One region of the Streptomyces sp. NPDC085932 genome, then DNA from elsewhere that is predicted to be linked to it. Evidence: riboswitches for the same ligand, from Rfam matches in the RefSeq annotation. Region 1 holds a riboswitch; each other region holds the start of a gene.
The links. Region 1 has a riboswitch for thiamine pyrophosphate ahead of thiC (phosphomethylpyrimidine synthase ThiC). Riboswitches for the same ligand answer to the same signal wherever they lie in the genome.
Positions count from the first base shown of each region.

Region 1 (7,178 bases):
GGCTGTCCGCCGAGGCCGCGGCGGCCGGCGGCTACTGCAAGGCGCTCATGGGCAACCACGAGCTCCTGCTGCTCGGCGCGAAGCGGTTCGGCGACACGCCCGTCAACTCCGGGGCGGGCACCGCCACCTTCCAGGCGGCCTGGCTGCTCAACGGCGGCCAGAAGACCGACATGGACCGGCTCCAGGACCACCACCTGCAGTGGATGGCCCGGCTGGACGCCGTCGAGGAGGTCGACGGCCACCTGCTCGTGCACTCCGACACCACCGCCTACCTCGACTACGGCCGCTCCATCGAAGAGGTCAACGACACCGTCCGCGAGACGCTCACGCGCAACGACGCGGACGAGGTCTGGGACCTGTTCCGCAAGTTCACCAAGCGGTTCTCCTTCCGCGACGAGGGCGGCGCGGACGCCGTTCGCTCCCTGCTCGATACGTACGGGGGCACCCGCATCGTTCACGGCCACAGCCCGATTCCGTATCTGCTGGGCGAGGTCGGCTCCGAGGAGGACGAGGAGCGCACCGACCCCGTCGTCGAGGGACCGCACATCTACGCCGACGGACTGGCCATCGCGATGGACGGCGGCGTGACCATGGCCGGGAAACTGCTGGTCCAGCAACTGCCGCTGGCCCCCTGAGCGTTCACCCGGCAGGCTGGTCCCGCCACAGGACCGGACCGGTGAAGGGCCAATTTCGGTAAACCCCCTGTCACCCCCCACCGTCACCGCTCTACCATCGGCTTATCCGTAGCAGGCTCCCCTCCGTTTCTGCCCGACGGCTCGTCAGCATGCCGAGCCACAAGCCCTACGGAGCATCGGGGGATGCACATGAACAGCGTTCCGCAGCACCTGCTGAGCGAGGACCGCCAGGAATACGAGCGGATCCTCGATGAGGCGCTGCGCTCCGCACCACACCGCCCGGAGCTGGCCGCGGTCGGACAGCGGCTCAACTCCGAACAGCTGCGCACCATGGCGCTGAACGCCACCGCGCTCATCACGGCCGCCGCGTCGGCCGAGTACCAGCACTACGTCAAGGTCCGCGACGAGCTCCGCCAGCCGGCGTCGCCGAATGCGCCGTCCGCGCGCGAGTCCGGCTCCGCCGAGCCGGGCGCGGGCGGTTCCGGGTTCGCCGCCACCATGGGGGAGGTGGCCGCCGAGACCGCCGGCGCGGGCGCCGTCGCCGTCGTCGCCGTCCTCGCGCCCGTCCTGGCCGGAACCGCCGCGGCGATCTTCCTGCTCGTCGGCTACATCCTGCAGATGCTCGACCCGGAGCAGGGCTTCGCCCGGACCATGCTCACCACGGGCTGGGTCTTCGGCGCCGTGACCGCGGTGGCGATCCTCGTCGCCGCCGTGGGACTCCTGCTCACCGCCCTGCGCAACAAGCCGACGGCCGAAGGCGGGCCCTACGGCGAACGGCAGCGGGAGGTGGAACAAGCCAGAGAGGACTGGCGCCAGGCCCTGCTGGAGCGCGGCATCCTGCCCTTCCTGCGGGAGGCACTCGCCGACCCGGGCGCGGCCGCCGCGCTGCATCCCACGTCCACCCCGGCCCCGGTCAGCCGCATGCCGCACCTCGGCTACGACCGCCCGGGTTTCTCCAGCCCGGACGACGGCAGCCGCGGCTCACGGCCGAGCTTCAGCAGCCCGGACTACACCAGCCCGGACTTCGGAGGACCGGAGCACCAGCCGGAGTGACGGCGCCGCCGGCACTCGGGCCCGGCACGGGACGGCTTGGCCCGGACGGCTTGGCACCGGACGGCTTGGCACGGGGCACTTGGAACAGCACGGCGAACACCATGCCGAGGGCGGCGCCCACGACTCCGGCGACCACATCGATCCCCTTCCTGCCTGTGGCCTGGGGTCTTGGGCCCGGTGGGCGCCGCCGTGCTGTTCCGTGACGCGGTCGTGAGGCCGGGTCAGTCCGCTATCGGCAGGTACACGCGGTTGCCGCTCGCCGCGAACTCCTTCGACTTCTGGGCCATGCCCGCCTCGATCTCGGTCCGGCTGCCGCCGTGCTCACGGCGGATGTCCTGCGAGATCTTCATGCTGCAGAACTTCGGGCCGCACATCGAGCAGAAATGGGCCGTCTTGGCGGGTTCCGCCGGCAGGGTCTCGTCGTGGAACTCCCGTGCCGTGTCCGGGTCGAGGGCCAGATTGAACTGGTCCTCCCACCGGAACTCGAAGCGGGCGTCGGACAGGGCGTCGTCCCACTCCTGCGCGCCCGGGTGCCCCTTGGCCAGATCGGCCGCGTGAGCTGCGATCTTGTAGGTGATGACGCCGGTCTTGACGTCGTCACGGTTGGGCAGACCCAGGTGTTCCTTGGGCGTGACATAGCAGAGCATCGCCGTGCCCCACCAGGCGATCATCGCGGCACCGATGCCGGAGGTGATGTGGTCGTACGCGGGCGCTACGTCCGTGGTCAGCGGGCCGAGCGTATAGAACGGAGCTTCATCGCAGATCTCCTGCTGAAGGTCGATGTTCTCCTTGATCTTGTGCATCGGGACGTGGCCCGGGCCCTCGATCATGGTCTGTACGTGGAAACGCTTCGCGATCCGGTTGAGTTCCCCGAGCGTCCGCAACTCCGCGAACTGCGCCTCGTCGTTGGCGTCGGCGATGGAACCGGGCCTGAGGCCGTCCCCGAGGGAGTACGTGACGTCGTACGCGGCGAGGATCTCGCAGAGCTCCTCGAAGTTCTCGTAGAGGAACGATTCCTTGTGGTGGGCGAGGCACCAGGCGGCCATGATCGAACCGCCGCGCGAGACGATGCCGGTCTTGCGGTTGGCGGTCAGCGGCACGTACGCCAGACGGACGCCCGCGTGGACCGTCATGTAGTCCACGCCCTGCTCGGCCTGTTCGATGACCGTGTCCTTGTAGATCTCCCAGGTCAGCTCCTCGGCCCGGCCGTCGACCTTCTCCAGGGCCTGGTAGAGCGGCACGGTGCCGATGGGGACGGGGGAGTTGCGCAGCACCCACTCGCGTGTGGTGTGGATGTTGCGGCCGGTGGAGAGGTCCATGACGGTGTCGGCGCCCCAGCGGGTCGCCCAGGTCATCTTCTCGACCTCCTCCTCGATCGAGGACGTCACGGCCGAGTTGCCGATGTTGGCGTTGACCTTCACCAGGAACCGCTTGCCGATGATCATCGGCTCGATCTCCGGGTGGTTGACATTGGCCGGGAGCACCGCCCGGCCGGCCGCGATCTCGTCGCGCACGACTTCCGGGGAGACGTTCTCCCGGATGGCCACGTACTCCATCTCGGGTGTGATCTCGCCGCGGCGGGCGTACGCGAGCTGCGTGACGGCCCGGCCGTCCCGGCTGCGACGCGGCTGCCGGGGCCGCCCGGGGAAGACGGCGTCGAGATTGCGCAGGCCGCCGCGGGGTGAGGTGTGCTTGATGCCGTCGTCCTCGGGGCGGACGGGGCGGCCCGCGTACTCCTCGGTGTCGCCGCGGGCGATGATCCAGTTCTCGCGCAGCGGCGGCAGGCCCCTGCGGACGTCGGTCTCGACGAGCGGATCGGTATACGGGCCGGATGTGTCGTACAGCGTGACCGACTGCCCGTTGGTGAGGTGCACCTGACGGACCGGCACCCGCAGGTCGGGGCGGTTGCCCTCGACGTACGCCTTGTGCCAGCCGATGGACTTCCCGGCCTCCTCGGACTTCTCGTCCTGAACGGAGGCAGGCGTGCGTGCGTCCTTGTTGGTCATCAGACCTACTCCCTACGCCGGCATTACCCGGTAACAGGTTCGGCGGTCGACGCAGCGGTTTCCGTCCGGCGACGTTTCGTGTGAAACATCACTCGACTCCGGCGATGTTTCATGTGAAACGTCGCTGGGACGGAGGTCAGCGCCCTCTCAGCCCGGTGCTCCGAGCTCCCGCGTGTACAAAAGGTGCCTCCACGCTAGCGGCAATCTTGGCGCGGTGAACAGAGGGCCCCCGTCGTTCTTGCGATGATCGGTCGGTGACCACGACACAGCGTCCCCCGTACCCTCCGCCCGAACCGCCCCGCGGATCCGGCGCCGGACACGGCAACGGCCCTGGTGACGGCCGAGATGCCACCGCCGGGGCCGGGCACGGACCTGCCCAGGGGCAGGAGCACGGCTACGGGTCCGGCGCCGGCCGCGGCTACGGGTCACGGCCGGCCGATGGGTACGCACCGCGCGACGGTGGCGGGTACGCACCGCGCGACGGTGGCGAGTACACGTCGCGCGGCGGTGGCGCGTACGAACAGGGCGATAGTGGCGGCTACACGCCGCGCGACGATGGCGGGTACGCGCAGGGCGACGCGCAGGGCGACGCGCAGGGCGACGCGCAGGGCGACGGTAATCACTACGGGCCGAGGGGCGACGGCTACGGCTCGAACTCCCCGGGACCCGCTTCCGGCCCGGGAAGCGGCGGTCAGGGCTCCGGCCCGGGCGGTGGCGGTCGAGGCCCCGGCCCGGGCGGTGGCGGTCAAGGCGGCGGTGGAGGCGGCGGGCATGATCACGGTCACGGCCACGGGTCCGCGCCTGGCGGTGGACACGGGCACTCGCACAACCACGGCCCGGCCACGCCCGTCTCGATGCACCTGCGCAAGGTCATCGCGGCGATCCTGATCCCGTTCGCCGCGGCCGTGCTGGTCGGTCTCGCCGTGCTGTGGCCCGGTGGCGCCCCGCCGCACCAGCGCACCGGCGTCGGTTTCGACCGGCAGACCCAGCAGGCCACGGTCACCGAGGTCGTGGACATCAGCTGCAAGGAAGCCGGTGCCTCGGGGGTGCCACCGACCGGCGACACCTCGACCGCCGAGGGCTCGTCGGCGGTGCAGCAGGAGAACGGCACCTGCAAGCGGGCCACGATCCGGGTCGACAGCGGCAAGGACAAGGGCCGCACCTTCACCGAGATCGTCCAGCCCGACCAGTCCCGCCAGCTGCACGAGGGCCAGGAGGTCGTGGTCGCCTACGAGCCCTCGGCGCCCAGGGACCTGCAGTACTCCGTCACGGACGTCAACCGGCGGGTGCCCCTCGCGCTGCTCGCCGGCATCTTCGCGCTCGCCGTGGTGGCCGTCGGCCGGCTGCGGGGCGTCATGGCGCTGGTCGCGCTGGCGATCAGCTTCCTCGTCCTGAACCAGTTCATCCTGCCCGCGATTCTGCAAGGCTCGAACCCGCTGGTCGTGGCGGTGGTCGGGGCGAGCGCCATCATGCTCATCGCCCTGTATCTGTGTCACGGCCTGTCCGCCCGGACCTCTGTGGCGGTGCTGGGCACCCTCGTCTCCCTGCTGCTGATCGGTGTCCTGGGCTCGGTGTTCATCGGGTGGGCCGCGCTGACCGGCAACACCGACGACAACACCGGTCTGATCCACGGGCTCTACCCGACGATCGACATGAGCGGTCTGCTCCTCGCCGGCGTCATCATCGGCTCGCTCGGTGTCCTGGACGACGTGACGGTGACCCAGACCTCCGCCGTCTGGGAGCTGCACGAGGCCAACCCGTCGATGGGCTGGCGGGGGCTCTACCGCGCGGGCATCCGGATCGGCCGTGACCACATCGCCTCGGTCGTCAACACACTCGTCCTCGCCTACGCGGGTGCCGCGTTGCCGCTGCTCCTGCTGTTCTCCATCGCGCAGAGCAGCGTGGGCACGGTCGCCAACAGCGAACTGGTCGCGGAGGAGATCGTACGGACGCTGATCGGTTCGATCGGCCTGGTGGCGTCGGTGCCGGTCACCACGGCCCTGGCCGCGCTGGTGGTCTCGGCCGACCGCCCGGGTACGGAACCCGCCGCGGAACCCGCCGCGATGCGCGGGGGGAAGGGCCGGCGCCGCAAGCGCTGACGGTCCCTGGGCGCGGAGCGGTACGGAGAAGCGTTCCTGCACAGCTCGGCGGCCTCCGGTGAAGCGTTCCTCCACCGGGCCGCCGGCTGAGGTCTCACCCGGCGCCCTGCTCCGCGAGGATGCGGTCGAGGGCCTCGTCGAGATGTGCGTCGAAGTCGGCGAGCGAACCCTCCTGGCCCAGTGGGACCAGCTTGTCCGTGCGGTCGAGGAACGCGACCAGCGGTGCCGTGGACGACCGGAACAGCGCCTGGTCGGTGCCCACCTGAAGACGGATCAGCACCTCGCCCAGTGCGTCCGGTTCGACGGGCGTGACCCGCACATCGCCCTCGCCGCACGGCCGACCGACGCCGTCGATCAGCAGCTCGCGGCCGAAGGCCCAGGTCACCGGGGCGTCACCGGGCAAGTGGAAGGTCAGCCGCACGGCATAGGGATCACTGGTCTCATAGCGCAACTCCACCGGGATGCGGAAAGAGAGCTCCTCGGACACGAGAAAGCTCATCATGACCTCTGCTTGTACGGACTCGCGCATCGCTAACCCCGTCATTCGCCGTCGACTGGCCGGGACCGAACCTCTGACATCAGGTGGAATCTTGCTGAACGTACACAGCAGATCACAAGGAGTGAGTTTTCACATACTGATAGAGAGCGCGAGCGATCCGAGCAGCCGCCCGATCTCGTGCTGCAGCTGCCGGGCCGCGGGCAGCAGGCGATCCGACTGGTGAGCGGGCAGGGAGATGGCCACCGTCGCGGCGGTGGTGCCCAGCGTCAGCGGAATCGCCGCGCAAACCGCGCCCAGCGCGTATTCCTGACGTTCGATCACCGGTTCCATGCGGCGGATCCGCTCCAGGCGTCTGAGCAGACTGTGGTCGTCCCGCACCGTGTACGGCGTGAGGGGCTGCACCGGGTAGCGGTCGAGGTGGTCGCGGCGGGACGCCTCGTCCAGCTGGGACAGCAGGCACTGCCCGATGGCGTGCGCGTGCCCCGTCTCCCGGAAGCCGGCCCACTCCTCGACCGCCGGGTTGGCGGGAGTGTCGGAGACGCACATGACCTCGATCTCGCCCTCGCGGTAGACCGCGTAGTACACGGGTACGCCGAGAGCGTCCCGCCAGCGCGCGAGGGCGTCCACGACCGTGCTGCGACGTTTCTGCCGCGCTCCGCTGCTGCTCAGCAGCTCGGCCGCCTCGCCGAGGAAGAACAACCCCTTGTCCCGGCGCAGGTATCCCTCGTGCACCAGGGTGCGCAGCAGGTGGTAGGTCGTGGGCAGTGCCAGCCCGGTCTCGCGGGCCAGTTGTTTGGCAGGGGCACCGTATTCGTGCCGGGCGACGGTCTCCAGCAGGCGCATCGCGCGCTGTACGGAACCGATGAGGGTCGCCGGCGGGGAGGGG
Region 1 is NZ_JBITSJ010000004.1:494,093-501,270, reverse strand. It holds gene ACIGAQ_RS22560 (metallophosphoesterase family protein) at 1-635, shown strand, start outside; gene ACIGAQ_RS22555 (hypothetical protein) at 819-1,688, shown strand; gene thiC (phosphomethylpyrimidine synthase ThiC) at 1,910-3,694, opposite strand; TPP riboswitch at 3,687-3,876, opposite strand; gene ACIGAQ_RS22545 (hypothetical protein) at 4,120-4,485, opposite strand; gene ACIGAQ_RS22540 (YibE/F family protein) at 4,549-5,793, shown strand; gene ACIGAQ_RS22535 (SsgA family sporulation/cell division regulator) at 5,888-6,322, opposite strand; gene ACIGAQ_RS22530 (IclR family transcriptional regulator) at 6,422-7,178, opposite strand, start outside.

Region 2 (7,178 bases), on a different contig from region 1:
TCCACGGCATGCCGCATGGCGTCGGCCATCAGCACCGGCTCCTGCGCCCGGGTCACCGCCGAGGCGAGCATCACACCCGCGCACCCCAGCTCCATCGCCAGCGCCGCGTCCGAGGCCGTCCCGGCTCCCGCGTCCAGGATCACCGGCACGCGCGCGTGCTCGACGATCAGCTGGAAGTTGTGCGGGTTGCGGATGCCGAGCCCGGAGCCGATGGGCGAGCCGAGCGGCATGACCGCCGCGCAGCCCACGTCCTCCAGTCTGCGGGCCAGTACGGGGTCGTCGTTGGTGTACGGCAGCACCGTGAAACCGTCGTCGACCAGCGTCTCGGCCGCCTCCAGCAGCTCGATCGGGTCGGGCAGCAGCGTGCGCTCGTCGGCGATGACCTCCAGCTTGATCAGGTCGGTGCCGAGGGCCTCGCGCGCGAGCCGGGCCGTGAGGACGGCCTCGCCGGCGGTGAAGCAGCCCGCGGTGTTGGGCAGCACCCGGATGCCGAGCCGGTCGAGGACGGACAGCACCGAGCCGTGCACCGAGGGGTTCACGCGGCGCATCGCGACCGTCGTCAGCTCCGTGCCGGACGCCACCAGCGACCGCTCCAGCACGTCGAGGCTGGGCGCCCCGCCCGTGCCCATGATCAGACGGGAGGTGAGGGACAGGTCCCCGAGGACGAACGGATCGTCGGCCATGGTCAGCCTCCTTGGACGGCGGTCAGGACTTCCACGCGGTCTCCCTCGGAGAGGGGCGTGGAGGGCCACTGCGTGCGCGGGACGACGGTCTCGTTGAGGGCGGCGGCCACTCCCGAGGACGACGTGGTGAGCGACTTCACGACGGTGTCGAGAGCCGTGCCGGGCCGGACGTCCCGGGGCTGACCGTTGACGGAGATGTTCATGCGGGCTGCTCCGTGAGTGCGGTGGCGGTACTGAAGCGCCTGGGGGTGAAGGGGCGGGCCTCCTCGGGGAGTTCACCCGTGGTGAGGGCGTGCGCCAAGGCGTCGCCGGTCACCGGCGTGAGCAGCACGCCGTTGCGGTGGTGCCCGGTGGCCAGCAGCAGGCCGTCCAGGCCGGCCGGGCCGAGCAGGGGCGCGTTGTCGGGGGAGCCGGGGCGCAGTCCGGCACGGGTCTCGGTGAGCGGCAGCTCGGTGATCCCGGGGACCAGCTCGTGCGCGTCGCGCAGCAGCTCGTACACGCCACCCGCGGTCACGGTGGTGTCCCAGCCGAGCTCCTCGCTGGTCGCCCCGACGACCAGCTCCCCGCTCTCGCGCGGCACCAGGTAGACGTGGCTGCCGCGCACGACGGCGCGCACGGTCCGGTTCAGGAACGGCCCGTGCCGCCCCGGCATGGCCAGCCGCAGGACCTGCCCCTTCACGGGCCGTACGGGAGGCAGGACCTCCTGCGGGACCCCGGCCAGGCGGCCGCTCAGGCTGCCCCCGGCCAGGACGACCTGCCCGGCGGCCAGTCCGGTGCCGTCGGCCGTGACGGCACCGGTGGCCCGGTCCCCGGTCACGGTGAGCCGCTCGGCCCACACCCGGTGGAAGACCACCCCGGCCCGCTCGCACGCGGCGACCAGCGCCCCGGCCAGCCGCCGGGGGTCGATCTGGTGATCCCCGTCCACCCGCAGGCCCCCGCGCACGCCCGGCGCGAGCATCGGCTCCAGGCGCCGACACTCGCGCCCCGACAGCCACTGGGAGTCCAGCCCCGACTGCTGCTGCAGGGCGTGCAGCTCGCGCAGGTGGGCCCGGTCGTCGGCGTCCAGGGCCACGGCGAGGGTGCCGCAGCGGCGGTAGCCGAGGTCGTGGCCGGTCAGCTCGGTGAGCTCGGCCGCGAAGTCCGGGTAGCGCCGGGCGGAGGCGAGGTTCAGGCCGAGCAGGGTCTGCTCGCCGTAGTGCAGTTCCGTGACGGCGGCCAGCATCCCCGCCGCCACCTGCGCGGCACCGCCGCCCGGCTCGGGGTCCACCACCGCCGTGGCGAGTCCGCGCTGCGCGGCCCGCCAGGCCGTGACCAGCCCGATGATCCCGCCCCCGATGACGAGGACGTCTGAGGTTCGCGTACGCGACATGGGCGTCCAGCCCCTCCCTTCGCCGGCATGACCCGGATCAGGTTCGTACGGTCGGAGGCCGCCAGCCTCCCTCTCAGCCCGGTGCGTCCGGGCTCCCGCGAGTCTCTGCGGGGCCACCCTAGCGGGACCCCGCGGGGTGCGGTAAGGGAGCCTCCGTGCGGAACCGGCCACGGTGCCGTCGTACACCGGCCGTTTGCGGGTATCCGGAATGACGGACCCGGGCGGCGGGCCGGCGCTGTGGAGCAGGTCACGGCGCATGGGCACTGACTGACGAAACGTCAGTTGACTATGGTGATCAGGTGAGCGAGCAGACGCAGGACTCAGGGTCGTCCGCGCCGCGGCGCGTGGTCGTGGCGGGCGCGGGCATGGCCGGTGTGCAGACCGCGGTCGCGCTGCGGGAGCGGGGCTTCGCCGGCACGGTGCTGCTGATCGGCGCCGAGCCCCACCAGCCCTACGACCGGCCGCCGTTGTCCAAGGCCGTCCTGCTCGGCAAGTCCGAGGGCTCCGCCTTCGACGTCGACTTCGAGGCCCTCGGCATCGAACTGCGGCTCGGCTGCGAGGTGCTGGGCGTGCGCCCCGGCGATCACGCACTGGACACCGAGGACGGGCCCGTGCCCTACGACGTCCTGGTCGTGGCCACCGGCGCCGAACCGGTCCGGCTGCCCGGCGCGGAGGGCGTGCCCGGCGTGCACCTGCTGCGCACCCTGGACGACGCCGAGCGGCTGCGCCCGGTCCTCGCCCGCCAGCACGACATCGTGGTCGTCGGCGCGGGCTGGATCGGCGCGGAGTTCGCCACCGCCGCGCGCGAGGCGGGCTGTGCGGTGACCGTGGTGGAGGCCGCCGAACGGCCGCTCGCCGGGGCGCTGCCCGCCGAGGTCGCCGCCCCGATGGCCGGCTGGTACGGCGACGCGGGAGCGGTGCTGCGCACCCACGCGCGCGTGGAGCGCGTCGAGCCCGGCGCGGTCCTGCTCGACGACGGTGCGCGGCTGCCCGCGGGCGCGGTCGTGGTCGGCATCGGCGCCCGCCCGGCGACGGCCTGGCTCGCCGGTTCCGGGATCGAGCTCGGCGCCCACGGCGAGGTCGTGGCCGACGCGCACCTGCGCACGTCCGTGCCGGACGTGTACGCCGTCGGCGACTGCGCCTCCTTCCCGTCGGGGCGCTACGGCGAGCGGCTGCTGGTGCACCACTGGGACAACGCCCTCCAGGGCCCGCGCACCGTCGCCGCGAACATCGTCGGCCGGGCCACGGGCGAGACGCCGGCGGTCTACGACCCGGTCCCGTACTTCTGGTCCGAGCAGTTCGGCCGGTTCGTGCAGTACGCCGGGCACCACGCGGACGCCGACACGACCCTGTGGCGCGGCGACCCCTCCGGCCCGGCGTGGACGGTGTGCTGGCTGCGCGGCGAGCGGCTGGTCGCCCTGCTGGCGGTGGGCCGCCCCCGCGACCTGGCGCAGGGGCGCCGTCTGATCGAGTCGGGCACGGTGATGAACCCGGTGCTGCTGGCGGACCCGGCCCGGCCGATGAAGGCGGCGGTGGCCTAGCCGGGGCGGGCGTCCGCGCCCGGCGCGTCCGCCCGGGTGGACCGGGCCGACTTCCGACTGTCAGTGGCGGATGGCAGGCTGGTTTCCGTGACCGAGATTGACGCAAAGATCGATGCTCTCGTCCCTGCCTGGCTCACCCTCCCCGACATCGCCGAACAGTTCGGCGTCGAGGTGACGCGGGTGCGGCAGCTGGTCAAGGAGGGCCAGCTCATCGCCGTACGCCGCGGTGAGAACCGCGCGCTGCACGTCCCCGCCGACTTCATCGACGGGGACAAGGTCGTCAAGGGCCTGTCCGGGACCCTGACGCTCCTGCGGGACGACGGCTTCACGGTGGAAGAGATGCTGGAGTGGCTCTTCACCCCCGACCCGTCCCTGCCCGGCACGCCGGCGCAGGCGCTCCGTGAGAACCGCGGCACGGAGGTGAAGCGCCGCGCCCAGGCGCTCGCGGTCTGACCCGGCCGCGATCGGACAACCGCCCGGCACCGTGCGAGCGGGGCCGGGCCTGAACAACCGCCCGTGTGGGGCCGTGGCCCGCGGGGTCACGGCCCGGGGACCGGCCGCGCCCGTTCCGGCTCCCGGGGCGCCCCGGCCGAGGGGCGGGCGTAGGGTGCCGGGGGCGTCGTGGCGGGCGTGGGTCCTCCCCGCACCGCACACGCACCCGTACGGCACCGACGTACCGCGGGCACACCCGCGGCACCGACCTCCAGGGGGACATCCATGCCCGGCACCGCCGCCACCACCGCCCGCGCCCGGCTCGCCGACGCCCGGGTCTACCTGTGCACCGACGCGCGCAAGCGGCAGGGCGACCTCGCGGAGTTCCTGGACGCCGTGCTGGCGGGCGGCGTCGACATCGTGCAGCTGCGCGACAAGGGCATGGAGGCCGCGGAGGAGCTGGAGCACCTGGCCGTCTTCGCCGACGCCTGCGCCCGGCACGGCAAGCTGCTCGCGGTCAACGACCGGGCGGACGTCGCCCACGCCGCCGGCGCGGACGTGCTCCACCTCGGCCAGGGCGACCTCCCGGTCCCGGCGGCCCGCGCGATCCTCGGCGACGACGTCCTGATCGGCCGCTCCACCCACGCCGAGTCCGAGGCCGCCGCAGCCGCCGCGCAGGACGGCGTGGACTACTTCTGCACCGGCCCCTGCTGGCCCACCCCCACCAAGCCCGGCCGCCACGCCCCCGGCCTGGACCTCGTCCGGTACACCGCCGCCCTCGGCACCGACCGCCCCTGGTTCGCCATCGGCGGCATCGACCTGACCACCCTCGACCAGGTCCTGGAGGCGGGGGCCCGGCGCGTCGTCGTCGTACGGGCGATCACCGAGGCCGACGACCCGGGCGAGGCGGCGGCCGAGTTCGCCAAGCGGCTGCGGGAGAAGTAGCCCGGTCGGCGGCCCGGGAGCGGCGGTCGCCGGACTTGTTGTCCAAGGGGTGGACAACAAGTGGACAAATGGGTCAAATCGCTGCGCCCGGTTGGGTGACCGACCGCCCCTGGCTAACCTGCCCGTATGGCCCTCGGCACCGCATCCATCAGGTCGGACCACGCGCGCACCGTCCGCGACATGCTCGCGACCGGCAAGACGACGTACTCGTTCGAGTTCTACGCCCCGAAGACCCCGAAGGGCGAGCGGATGCTGTGGAACGCCCTGCGGCGGGTCGAGGCCGTGGCGCCCGACTTCGTCTCCGTGACCTACGGCGCCGGCGGCTCCACCCGCGCGGGCACGGTCAAGGCGACCGAGGCGATCGCCTCCGACACCACCCTCACGCCGATCGCGCACCTCACCGCCGTCGACCACTCGGTGGCGGACCTGCGCAACATCATCGGCCAGTACGCCGACGCCGGGATCCGCAACATGCTCGCGCTGCGCGGCGACCCGCCCGGCGACCCGATGGGCGAGTGGGTGCCGCACCCCCGCGGCCTGGCCTACGCCGCCGAACTCGTCGAGCTGATCAAGGCGTCCGGCGACTTCTGCGTGGGCGTCGCCGCCTTCCCGGCGATGCACCCGCGCTCCACCGACTGGGACACCGACGTCCGCCACTTCGTCGACAAGTGCCGCGCGGGCGCCGACTACGCCATCACGCAGATGTTCTTCCACCCGGAGGACTACCTCCGGCTGCGCGACCGCGTCACGGCGGCCGGCTGCGACACGCCGATCATCCCCGAGGTCATGCCGATCGCCAGCGTGCGGTCGCTGGAGCGGATCGGCTCGCTCACCAACGCCGCGTTCCCGGCCGCCCTGAAAGAGCGGATCCTCACAGCACAAGACGATCCGGCCGCTGTACGCTCCATTGGGATCGAATTCGCCACGGAGTTCTGCGCGCGGCTGCTCGCCGAGGGTGTGCCCGGCTTGCACTTCATCACGCTCAACAACTCCACCGCGACACTGGAAATCTACGAGAACCTGGGCCTGCACCACCCATCGCAGGCCTAGACCGTTCGCACCGGTATACGACACACTGCGTAGCGGCCACTGGGAGAGGGGCGTACATGGGCTGGGCGGTCCTCTACATCGCGTTCGGCATCGTCGCGCTGTGGCTGCTGGGCGAGGTGCTGCTGCAGTACAAGGCGCGGCTGCGCTGGCGGCTGCTGGCCTTCGCGGGCTTCCTCGGCGTCGTGGTCGGTGTCCTGATCCCGTCCGTCGTGGTGATCGGACTGGGCGCTGCGGCCTTCGCGGTCGGGCAGACCTACGTCACCCTCTCCTTCCGCAGCGGCTTCGCGGCCGGCTGGGCGGTCAACGCCCCGATGTTCGGCGGCAGCAAGCGCCGGGGCCGCGGTGAGCGCGGCCGCCAGGAGCCGACCCTGGAGGTCTCCGGCCTGGAGGCGGCCGACGGCGGCTACGGCGACGAGCCCGGCGACCACCGCCGCGAGTCCGCCTACGGCCACGACGACGACTACGACCGCGACGACGTCTTCACCCCGGTGCGCACGGGCCACGCCGCCGCCGAGACCACCGCCGTCTACGAGCCGCAGCCCATGCCCGAGGACACCGGCTCCTACGGCGTCTACGGCGACAACGGCCACCCCCAGCCCGACGCCCGGCCGCAGGACCAGTACGCCGCCCAGAACGGCGACCCGTCCCACGCCTACGACTACTCGGGCTACGCCCAGCAGGGCTACGAGGCGGGCGGCCAGCAGCAGTACGCCGCCTACTCGGACCCGTACATCGGCTCGTCCTCCTACGGCGGGGCCCCGTACGACAGCGGCTACGGCGACCAGCAGTACTACGGCCAGCAGCAGGGGTACGGACAGGACCAGTACGCCGGGACCTACGGCGGCGAGACCCCGCCCGGCGGGGTGTGGGTGCCGCAGCAGCGCAACACCGACGAGTACGGGCAGGAGCTGCCGCCCGAGCAGGCCTACCCCTACCAGGGCGGCGGGCAGCAGCCGCACGGCAACGGCTTCGACGAGCAGTACCGTTTCTGAAGCCCCCGGCCCGGCGGGTCGGGCCGGTCACTGAGAGCCCCGGAACTCCGGTCCCTCCACGATCAGTCCCGCGACCAGCGCGCCCGACATGCCCGCGTGCGGCAGACCGCCGCCCGGGTGCGCCCAGCCGCCCACGGCGAACAGACCGGGCACGCGTGTGGTGTTG
Region 2 is NZ_JBITSJ010000002.1:1,103,112-1,110,289, forward strand. It holds gene ACIGAQ_RS14135 (thiazole synthase) at 1-683, opposite strand, end outside; gene thiS (sulfur carrier protein ThiS) at 686-886, opposite strand; gene thiO (glycine oxidase ThiO) at 883-2,052, opposite strand; TPP riboswitch at 2,050-2,161, opposite strand; gene ACIGAQ_RS14150 (FAD-dependent oxidoreductase) at 2,352-3,593, shown strand; gene ACIGAQ_RS14155 (Rv2175c family DNA-binding protein) at 3,681-4,046, shown strand; gene thiE (thiamine phosphate synthase) at 4,311-4,970, shown strand; gene metF (methylenetetrahydrofolate reductase [NAD(P)H]) at 5,097-6,020, shown strand; gene ACIGAQ_RS14170 (hypothetical protein) at 6,077-7,012, shown strand; gene ACIGAQ_RS14175 (phytoene desaturase family protein) at 7,040-7,178, opposite strand, start outside.
Region 2: another riboswitch for thiamine pyrophosphate. It lies ahead of thiO (glycine oxidase ThiO); the one in region 1 lies ahead of thiC (phosphomethylpyrimidine synthase ThiC).

Region 3 (7,178 bases), on a different contig from region 1:
GGCCACGCCGACCCCGTCGGCCTCCCCGTCGAAGCCGGCCGAGGAGCCCGGGACGCCGGCTCCCGAGCCGTCGGAGAGCGAGAGCACCACGCCCGCGGGCAACGTGCCCGCTCCGGCCGGTGACTCGAACCTCGCCGAGACCGGTGCCGACTCCAACACCGGCGTCATCGCCGGCATCGCGGCGGCCTTGGTCGTCGCCGGTGGCGGTGCCGTGTTCTTCGGCATGCGCCGCCGTGGGGCGAAGAGCGACAGCTGACGCCTCCGGACAACCGGACGTGGCCCGTCCCCGCGGTGCGGGGGCGGGCCACGTCCCGTGTCGGCCGAACCGCACGGCACCGGGTCTCACGCCTCAGCCGAACGTCGCCCGCTCCAGCCAGAACTCCAGCAGCTTCCGCTCGCCCAGCACCTCCACCTCGGGTGCGTCCAGGGGCAGCCGGCGGTAGAACGCGAGCAGCACGGAGGTGAGCGGTCCGCGCAGCGCGACCGTGGCCTTCTCGTGGCCCCGGCGCCAGGAGACACCGTCCTCGGTCAGTTCGACGAGCCATTCCGCTTCCAGCCTCGGCCCGGTGTCGGTGGCGTGCAGATGGATGCTGCCGCCCCGGCCGCGCAGCTCGCCCACCACGTCGCCCGGCTCGGTGCGCTGCACGTACTCCACGATCTGCAGCCACTCGTCGATCGCGTCGGCGGCCACCTCGGGGGCGACCGTGTAGGGCAGCCCGGCGGCGAGGGCGGCGTCCGCCCGGTGCACGGTGATCTCGTGCGTCACCCGGCGGGCCCAGAACCCGGAGTTCGGGACCCCCGCCCAGCTCCACACCCCGGTGTCCGGCCCGGCCTCCCGCAGGGCCGCGACGACCTGCTCGCCGCTCCGTGCCAGCCAGGCGTCCAGGGCGGCGGCGTCACCCCGGGCCTCCGGTCCGGCGAAGCCCGGCACCCGCTCCTCGGGCACTTCCTCCCGGGCCCGGGTCCGCACGATGACCTCCACCCAGCGCAGGGCCCCGCCCAGATGCCGGACCAGGTCCTCCAGCGACCAGTCCGGGCAGGTCGGCACGGTCCCGGACAGCTCGGCGCCGGAGGTCACCACCGACCTGAACAGGCCTACCTGATGGGCGATTTCGTCACAGTAGCGGTCGTGCGCGAGCCGAGTCATGCCCGCACCCTAGGCCGACGCCCATCAGTCGAGCACCACGATTTCGGCCGCGTCGAACTCCACCCCGACCTCGTCCCCCACCTCGGGCGCCGCCCGCAGCGCACACGCCGCCTCCAGGCGCGGGGCGCCCACGGGCTGGAGGTGGACGGCGACATGGGTGCCCCGGAAGGTGCGCGCGGCCACCGTGCAGCGCAGACCGGCGCCGGCGGGCACCAGGCGCACCCCCGCGGGCCGCACGAGCAGCGTCCGGGTGCCCTGCGGCGCGTCCCCGGGCACCGGCACCTTGCCCCAGGGCGTGTCCGCCGCCTCCGTGCCGACGGTCGCCTCGACGACGTTCTCGAAGCCGAGGAAGCGGGCCACGAACGCGTCGGCGGGCCGCTGCCACACCTCAAGGGGCGTGCCGGACTGCGCGATCCGCCCGTCCCGCATCACCACGACCCGGTCGGCGAGCGCGAAGGCCTCGCCCTGGTCGTGCGTCACGGCGAGCACGGTCGTGCCCAAGCGGCCGAACAGCTCCTTCAGTTCGACGACCAGCCGCTCCCGCAGCGACCGGTCGAGCTGGCCCAGCGGTTCGTCCAGCATCAGCAGCCTGGGGCTGGGCGCCAGGGCCCGGGCCAGCGCGACCCGCTGCTGCTCTCCGCCGGACAGCGCGGCGACGGCCCGCTGCCCGGCGCCCGGCAGCCCCACCAGATCCAGCAACTCCCGTACGCGCTCGGTCTGGTGGCGCTTCGACGCCCCGTGCATGCGCAGGCCGAAGGCCACGTTGCCGCCCACGTCCCGCTGCGGGAACAGCTGGTGGTCCTGGAACATCAGCCCGACGCCCCGCCGGTGCGCGGGCACGCCCGCCTGGTCCCGGCCGTCGAGCCGGACCCGCCCGGAGTCGAGCGGCTGCAGCCCGGCCACGGCCCGCAGCAGGGTCGACTTGCCGCTGCCGCTCGGCCCCAGCACGCACACGATCTCGTGCTCGGCGACCTCCAGGTCGACGGCGTCCAGCACGGCCCGCCCGCCGAAACGGACCGTCGCGCCCTCCAGGCTCAGCAGCATCTAGAACTCCCCGGTCCGGTCCGTCCGCAGCCTCTCCAGCACCAGCAGGGCCACCGCGCACACCACCATCAGAATCGTCGACAGGGCCATCGCCTGCCCGTAGTTGAGCTCCCCGGGCCGCCCCAGCAGCCGGGCCACGGCCACCGGCAGCGTCGGGTTGTCGGGCCGCGCGATGAACACCGTCGCCCCGAACTCCCCCAGCGACACCGCGAAGGCGAACCCGGCCGCGATCAGCAGCGCGCGCCGCACCAGCGGCAGATCCACCTCGCGCCACACGCGCCAGGGCGAGGCCCCGAGCACCGCGGCCGCCTCCCGCAGCCGGGTGTCCACGGCCCGCAGCACCGGCAGCATGGTCCGCACCACGAACGGCACCCCGACCAGCGCCTGCGCGAGCGGCACCAGGATCCACGAGGACCGCAGGTCCAGCGGCGGCTCGTCCAGGGCGATCAGGAACCCGAACCCGACGGTCACCGCGGACACCCCGAGCGGCAGCATCAGCAGCGCGTCGAAGCCGCGCACGAACCGCCCGGCGTCCCGGCGCGTGAGCGCGACGGCGGCCAGACCGCCGATGACCACGGCGATGAGCGTGGCGGCGACGGCGTACGACAGGGAGTTGCCGACCGCCTCGATCGGCGGGACCAGGAACACGCCCCCGTCCTCGCGCGTCAGCGCCCGGTAGTAGCCGAGGTCCGGCGCGTCCAGGGAGCGCTGCACCAGCACGGCGAGCGGCAGCAGAAGCAGGAGCAGGAGGGTGACGAGGACCCCGCCCAGCAGGGCCCACTGCCCGGCGCCGCGCGGCCTGCGCGCGGTCACGGCCGGGTCCACGAGCCGCAGCGCGGTCTCCCGCCGCCGTACCGTCCAGGCGTGCAGGGCGAGGATCGCGCCCACCGCGGCGAACTGGATCAACGTCAGCACGGCCGCCGTGGACAGGTCGAAGATCTCCGAGGTCTGCCGGTAGATCTCCACCTCCAGGGTGGAGAAGGTGGGCCCGCCGAGGATCTGGACGACGCCGAAGGAGGTGAAGGTGAACAGGAAGACCATGAGCGCGGCGGCGGCCACGGCCGGGGCGAGGGCCGGCAGGGTGACCTGCCGCCAGGCCCGGGCACGGGACGCGCCGAGCATCCGCGCGGCCTCCTCCTGCCTCGGGTCCAGCTGCGCCCACAGCCCGCCGACCGTCCGCACCACGACCGCGTAGTTGAAGAAGACGTGCGCGAGCAGGATCGCCCACACGGTGGTGTCGAGCCGGACGCCCCACAGCTCGTCGAGCAGACCCCCGCGCCCGAGGAGCGCCAGGAACGCCGTACCGACCACCACCGTGGGCAGGACGAACGGCACGGTGACGACCGCCCGCAGCACCTGTTTGCCCGGGAAGGCGAAGCGCGCGAAGACGTACGCGCCGGGGAGGGCGATCAGCAGGGTGAGCGCGGTGGAGACGAGCGCCTGCCAGGTGGTGAACCACAGCACGTGCCGCACGTCGGACTGCGCCAGCACCTCCCCGATCCGCCCGGGGTGCCAGACCCCGTCGGCCTTCAGACCGCGCGCCACGATCGCGGAGACCGGGTAGGCGAAGAAGACCGCGAAGAACGCGACGGGCACGGCCAGCAGACCGAGCCGCGCCGCCGCGCCCCGCGTCCGGCCGCTCACTTGAGGACGAGCGAGGTCCACGACTTGACCCACGGGTCACGACGCTCGGCGATCTTCGCCGGGTCCATGGTCTCCGGGGCCTTCGCCTGCGGCCCGTACTTCCCGAACTCCGGCGGCACCTGGGCGTCCTCCGTCACCGGGTAGACGAACATGTTGAGCGGCATGTCCTCCTGGAACCGCTTGCCGACCAGGAAGTCGAGCAGGGCCTTGCCGCCCTCGGCGTTCCGGGCGTTGCTCAGCAGCCCGGCGTACTCGACCTGCCGGAAGCAGGTGCCCTCGGCCACCCCGGTCGGGGCGGTGCTCGGCCTCGGGTCGGCGAAGACGACCTCGGCGGGCGGCGAGGAGGCGTACGACACGACGAGCGGCCGGTCGCCCTTGGCCTTCTTCCCGCCGGCCGAGCCGGAGAACTCCTCGTTGTAGGCCTGCTCCCAGCCGTCGACGACCTTCACGCCGTTGGCCTTGAGCTTCAGCCAGTAGCCCTCCCAGCCGTCGTCCCCGTACTTCGCGGCGGTGCCGAGCAGGAAGCCCAGACCCGGCGAGGACGAGGAGGCGTTCTCGGTGACCAGCAGGTTCTTGTACGCCGGCTTGACCAGGTCGTCGAAGCTGCGCGGCGGCTCCAGGTCACGGTCGGCGAAGTACTTCTTGTCGTAGTTGACGCAGATGTCGCCGGTGTCGACGGGCGTGACGCGGTGCCGCTTCTCATCGACCCGGTACTCGGGCTTGATCCGCTCCGATCCCTTCGCCTCGTACGGCTGGAACAGACCGTTGTCGAGGGCGCGGGACAGCAGGGTGTTGTCGACGCCGAAGAAGACGTCGCCCTGCGGGTTGTCCTTGGTGAGGATGGCCTTGTTGACGGCCTGCCCGGCGTCGCCGTCCTTCAGGACGCGGACCTTGTAGCCGGATTGCTTCTCGAAGGCGGCGATCACGTCCTTGGACGCGGCCCACGAGTCGTGGCTGACGAGGGTCACCGTCTTGGAGTCGCCGGACCCCTGACCGCCGTCGGACGACCCGCACGCGGCGAGCGTGCCGGCCATGCCCAGCCCGACGACCGCCGCCGTCAGGCGCTTCGCGTTGATGCCCACTGAATTCCTCCTGGGGTGACCAGGAGAAGACGCGGCCCCGCCCGGGACTTCCGAGGTCCCGGGCAGGGCGCAACAGCTCGAGTGATGACCGATCTCCCTACCCAGAATGACCTGGGCCAGGTTCGGAGGGTCTGCGGCCGGTGCCGCACTCTCAGCGCTGTGGCGCTCCCCTGTCGGAATATGCAGATGTTCTTACGGCGGTCAGACTACCGTTCGGTGGCCGCGAGCTGACCACACGCCCCGTCGATCTCCTGACCACGGGTGTCCCGGATCGTCACCGGCACACCATGCGCGGCGATGGCCTCGACGAACGCCTTCTCGTCCTCCGGCCGGGAGGCCGTCCACTTCGACCCGGGCGTCGGGTTCAGCGGGATGAGGTTGACGTGCACGGGCCTGCCCTTGAGCATCCGGCCGAGCCGGTCCCCACGCCAGGCCTGGTCGTTGATGTCCCGGATCAGCGCGTACTCGATGGACAGCCGGCGTCCGGACCTGGCGCTGTACTCGAAGCCGGCGTCCAGCACCTCGCGCACCTTCCACCGCGTGTTCACGGGCACGAGGGTGTCGCGCAGCTCGTCGTCCGGGGCGTGCAGCGAGATCGCGAGCCGGCACTTGAAGCCCTCGTCGGAGAACCGGTGGATGGCCGGGACGAGCCCGACCGTCGAGACGGTGATCCCGCGCTGCGAGAGCCCCAGTCCGTCCGGCTCGGGGTCGGTGAGCCGCCGGATGGCGCCGACGACCCGGTTGTAGTTCGCGAGGGGCTCGCCCATGCCCATGAACACGATGTTGCTGAGCCGCGCCGGGCCGCCGGGAACCTCACCGTCCCGCAGGGCGCGCATCCCGTCCACGATCTGGTGCACGATCTCGGCGGTGGACAGGTTCCGGTCCAGGCCCGCCTGGCCCGTCGCACAGAACGGGCAGTTCATCCCGCAGCCGGCCTGCGAGCTGATGCACATGGTCACCCGGTCCGGGTAGCGCATCAGCACGGACTCGACGAGCGTCCCGTCGAACAGCCGCCACAGCGTCTTGCGCGTGGTGCCCTGGTCGGTGGACAGATGCCGCACGACGGTCATCAGCTCGGGCAGCAGCGCCTCCCGCAGCCGGTCACGGGACCCGGCCGGGATGTCGGTCCACTGCTCCGGATCGTGCGCGTACCGCGCGAAGTAGTGCTGCGAGAGCTGCTTGGCGCGAAACGGCTTCTCCCCGACAGCGGCGACGGCCTCCTTGCGCTCGGCAGGAGTGAGATCGGCGAGATGCCGCGGCGGCTTCTTGGCTCCGCGCGGGGCGACGAAAGTGAGTTCTCCGGGCTTAGGCATGGCTGTACCAGTGTCGCAGATCAATTCAGGTGACCCGCGGCACCGGCCGAGCCGGGCCTAGCCGCCCGCGTGCTCCAGGCGGTCCTTGAGGAGCTGCTCGTTGCGTGGAAGTTCCTTGCGGACCTGGGGGCGGACGACCAGCGGGACCAGGACCTTGCCCATGCCGTGGCCCTCGAAGTCGACGGCGATCGTGACGTGGGAGCGGCGGCCCTCGTCGAACGGCTCGACCTCGCCGTGCACCCGGGCCCGGACCGGGCCGTCGACCCCGCGCATGCCCCAGCTGTGCGGCGGGTCGTACTCGGTGACCTCCATGGTCATCGGCAGCACCCGGCTGCCGATGTGCCGGGTGACGCGGACCCGGGTGCCGACACCGACGGGCCCGGGGTCGAGGCGCTCCGCGGACACGGCGCTGAGCTGCCACTCCGGCATTCTCTCGGTGTCCGTGACGTAGTCGTAGACGTCCTCGGGACGGCAGTCGACGTCGACGGTTTCCTTGATGGCGGACATGATGGCCTCCTCGGGGAGGTACCTCTGCATCGTCCCACCGGGGGCTGCCCGCGGCACTCCGAAACGACGGCGAGCCCCCGCCCGGGACCGGACGGGGGCTCGCCTGAGGTACGTCGGCCGCGCTCAGCCGGACCCGACGAAGAGGACCAGCAGCAGCCACACGACCGGGGCCGTCGGCAGCAGCGAGTCGAGCCGGTCCATGATGCCGCCGTGGCCCGGCAGCAGCGTGCCCATGTCCTTGATGCCGAGGTCCCGCTTGATCATGGACTCGCCGAGGTCGCCGAGCGTGGCACTGACCGCGACCGCGAGGCCGAGGACCAGCCCCTGCCACCACACGCCGTCGTCGATGAGGAACTGCATGCACAGCGCGCCCACGACCATGGCGAAGGAGACCGCACCGGCCAGGCCCTCGCGGGTCTTGCCGGGGCTGATGCGCGGCGC
Region 3 is NZ_JBITSJ010000009.1:203,970-211,147, reverse strand. It holds gene ACIGAQ_RS35800 (LAETG motif-containing sortase-dependent surface protein) at 1-256, shown strand, start outside; gene ACIGAQ_RS35795 (maleylpyruvate isomerase family mycothiol-dependent enzyme) at 350-1,147, opposite strand; gene ACIGAQ_RS35790 (ABC transporter ATP-binding protein) at 1,172-2,191, opposite strand; gene ACIGAQ_RS35785 (ABC transporter permease) at 2,192-3,856, opposite strand; gene ACIGAQ_RS35780 (thiamine ABC transporter substrate binding subunit) at 3,832-4,869, opposite strand; TPP riboswitch at 4,994-5,099, opposite strand; gene rlmN (23S rRNA (adenine(2503)-C(2))-methyltransferase RlmN) at 5,124-6,230, opposite strand; gene ACIGAQ_RS35770 (SRPBCC family protein) at 6,288-6,737, opposite strand; gene ACIGAQ_RS35765 (phosphatidate cytidylyltransferase) at 6,861-7,178, opposite strand, start outside.
Region 3: another riboswitch for thiamine pyrophosphate. It lies ahead of ACIGAQ_RS35780 (thiamine ABC transporter substrate binding subunit); the one in region 1 lies ahead of thiC (phosphomethylpyrimidine synthase ThiC).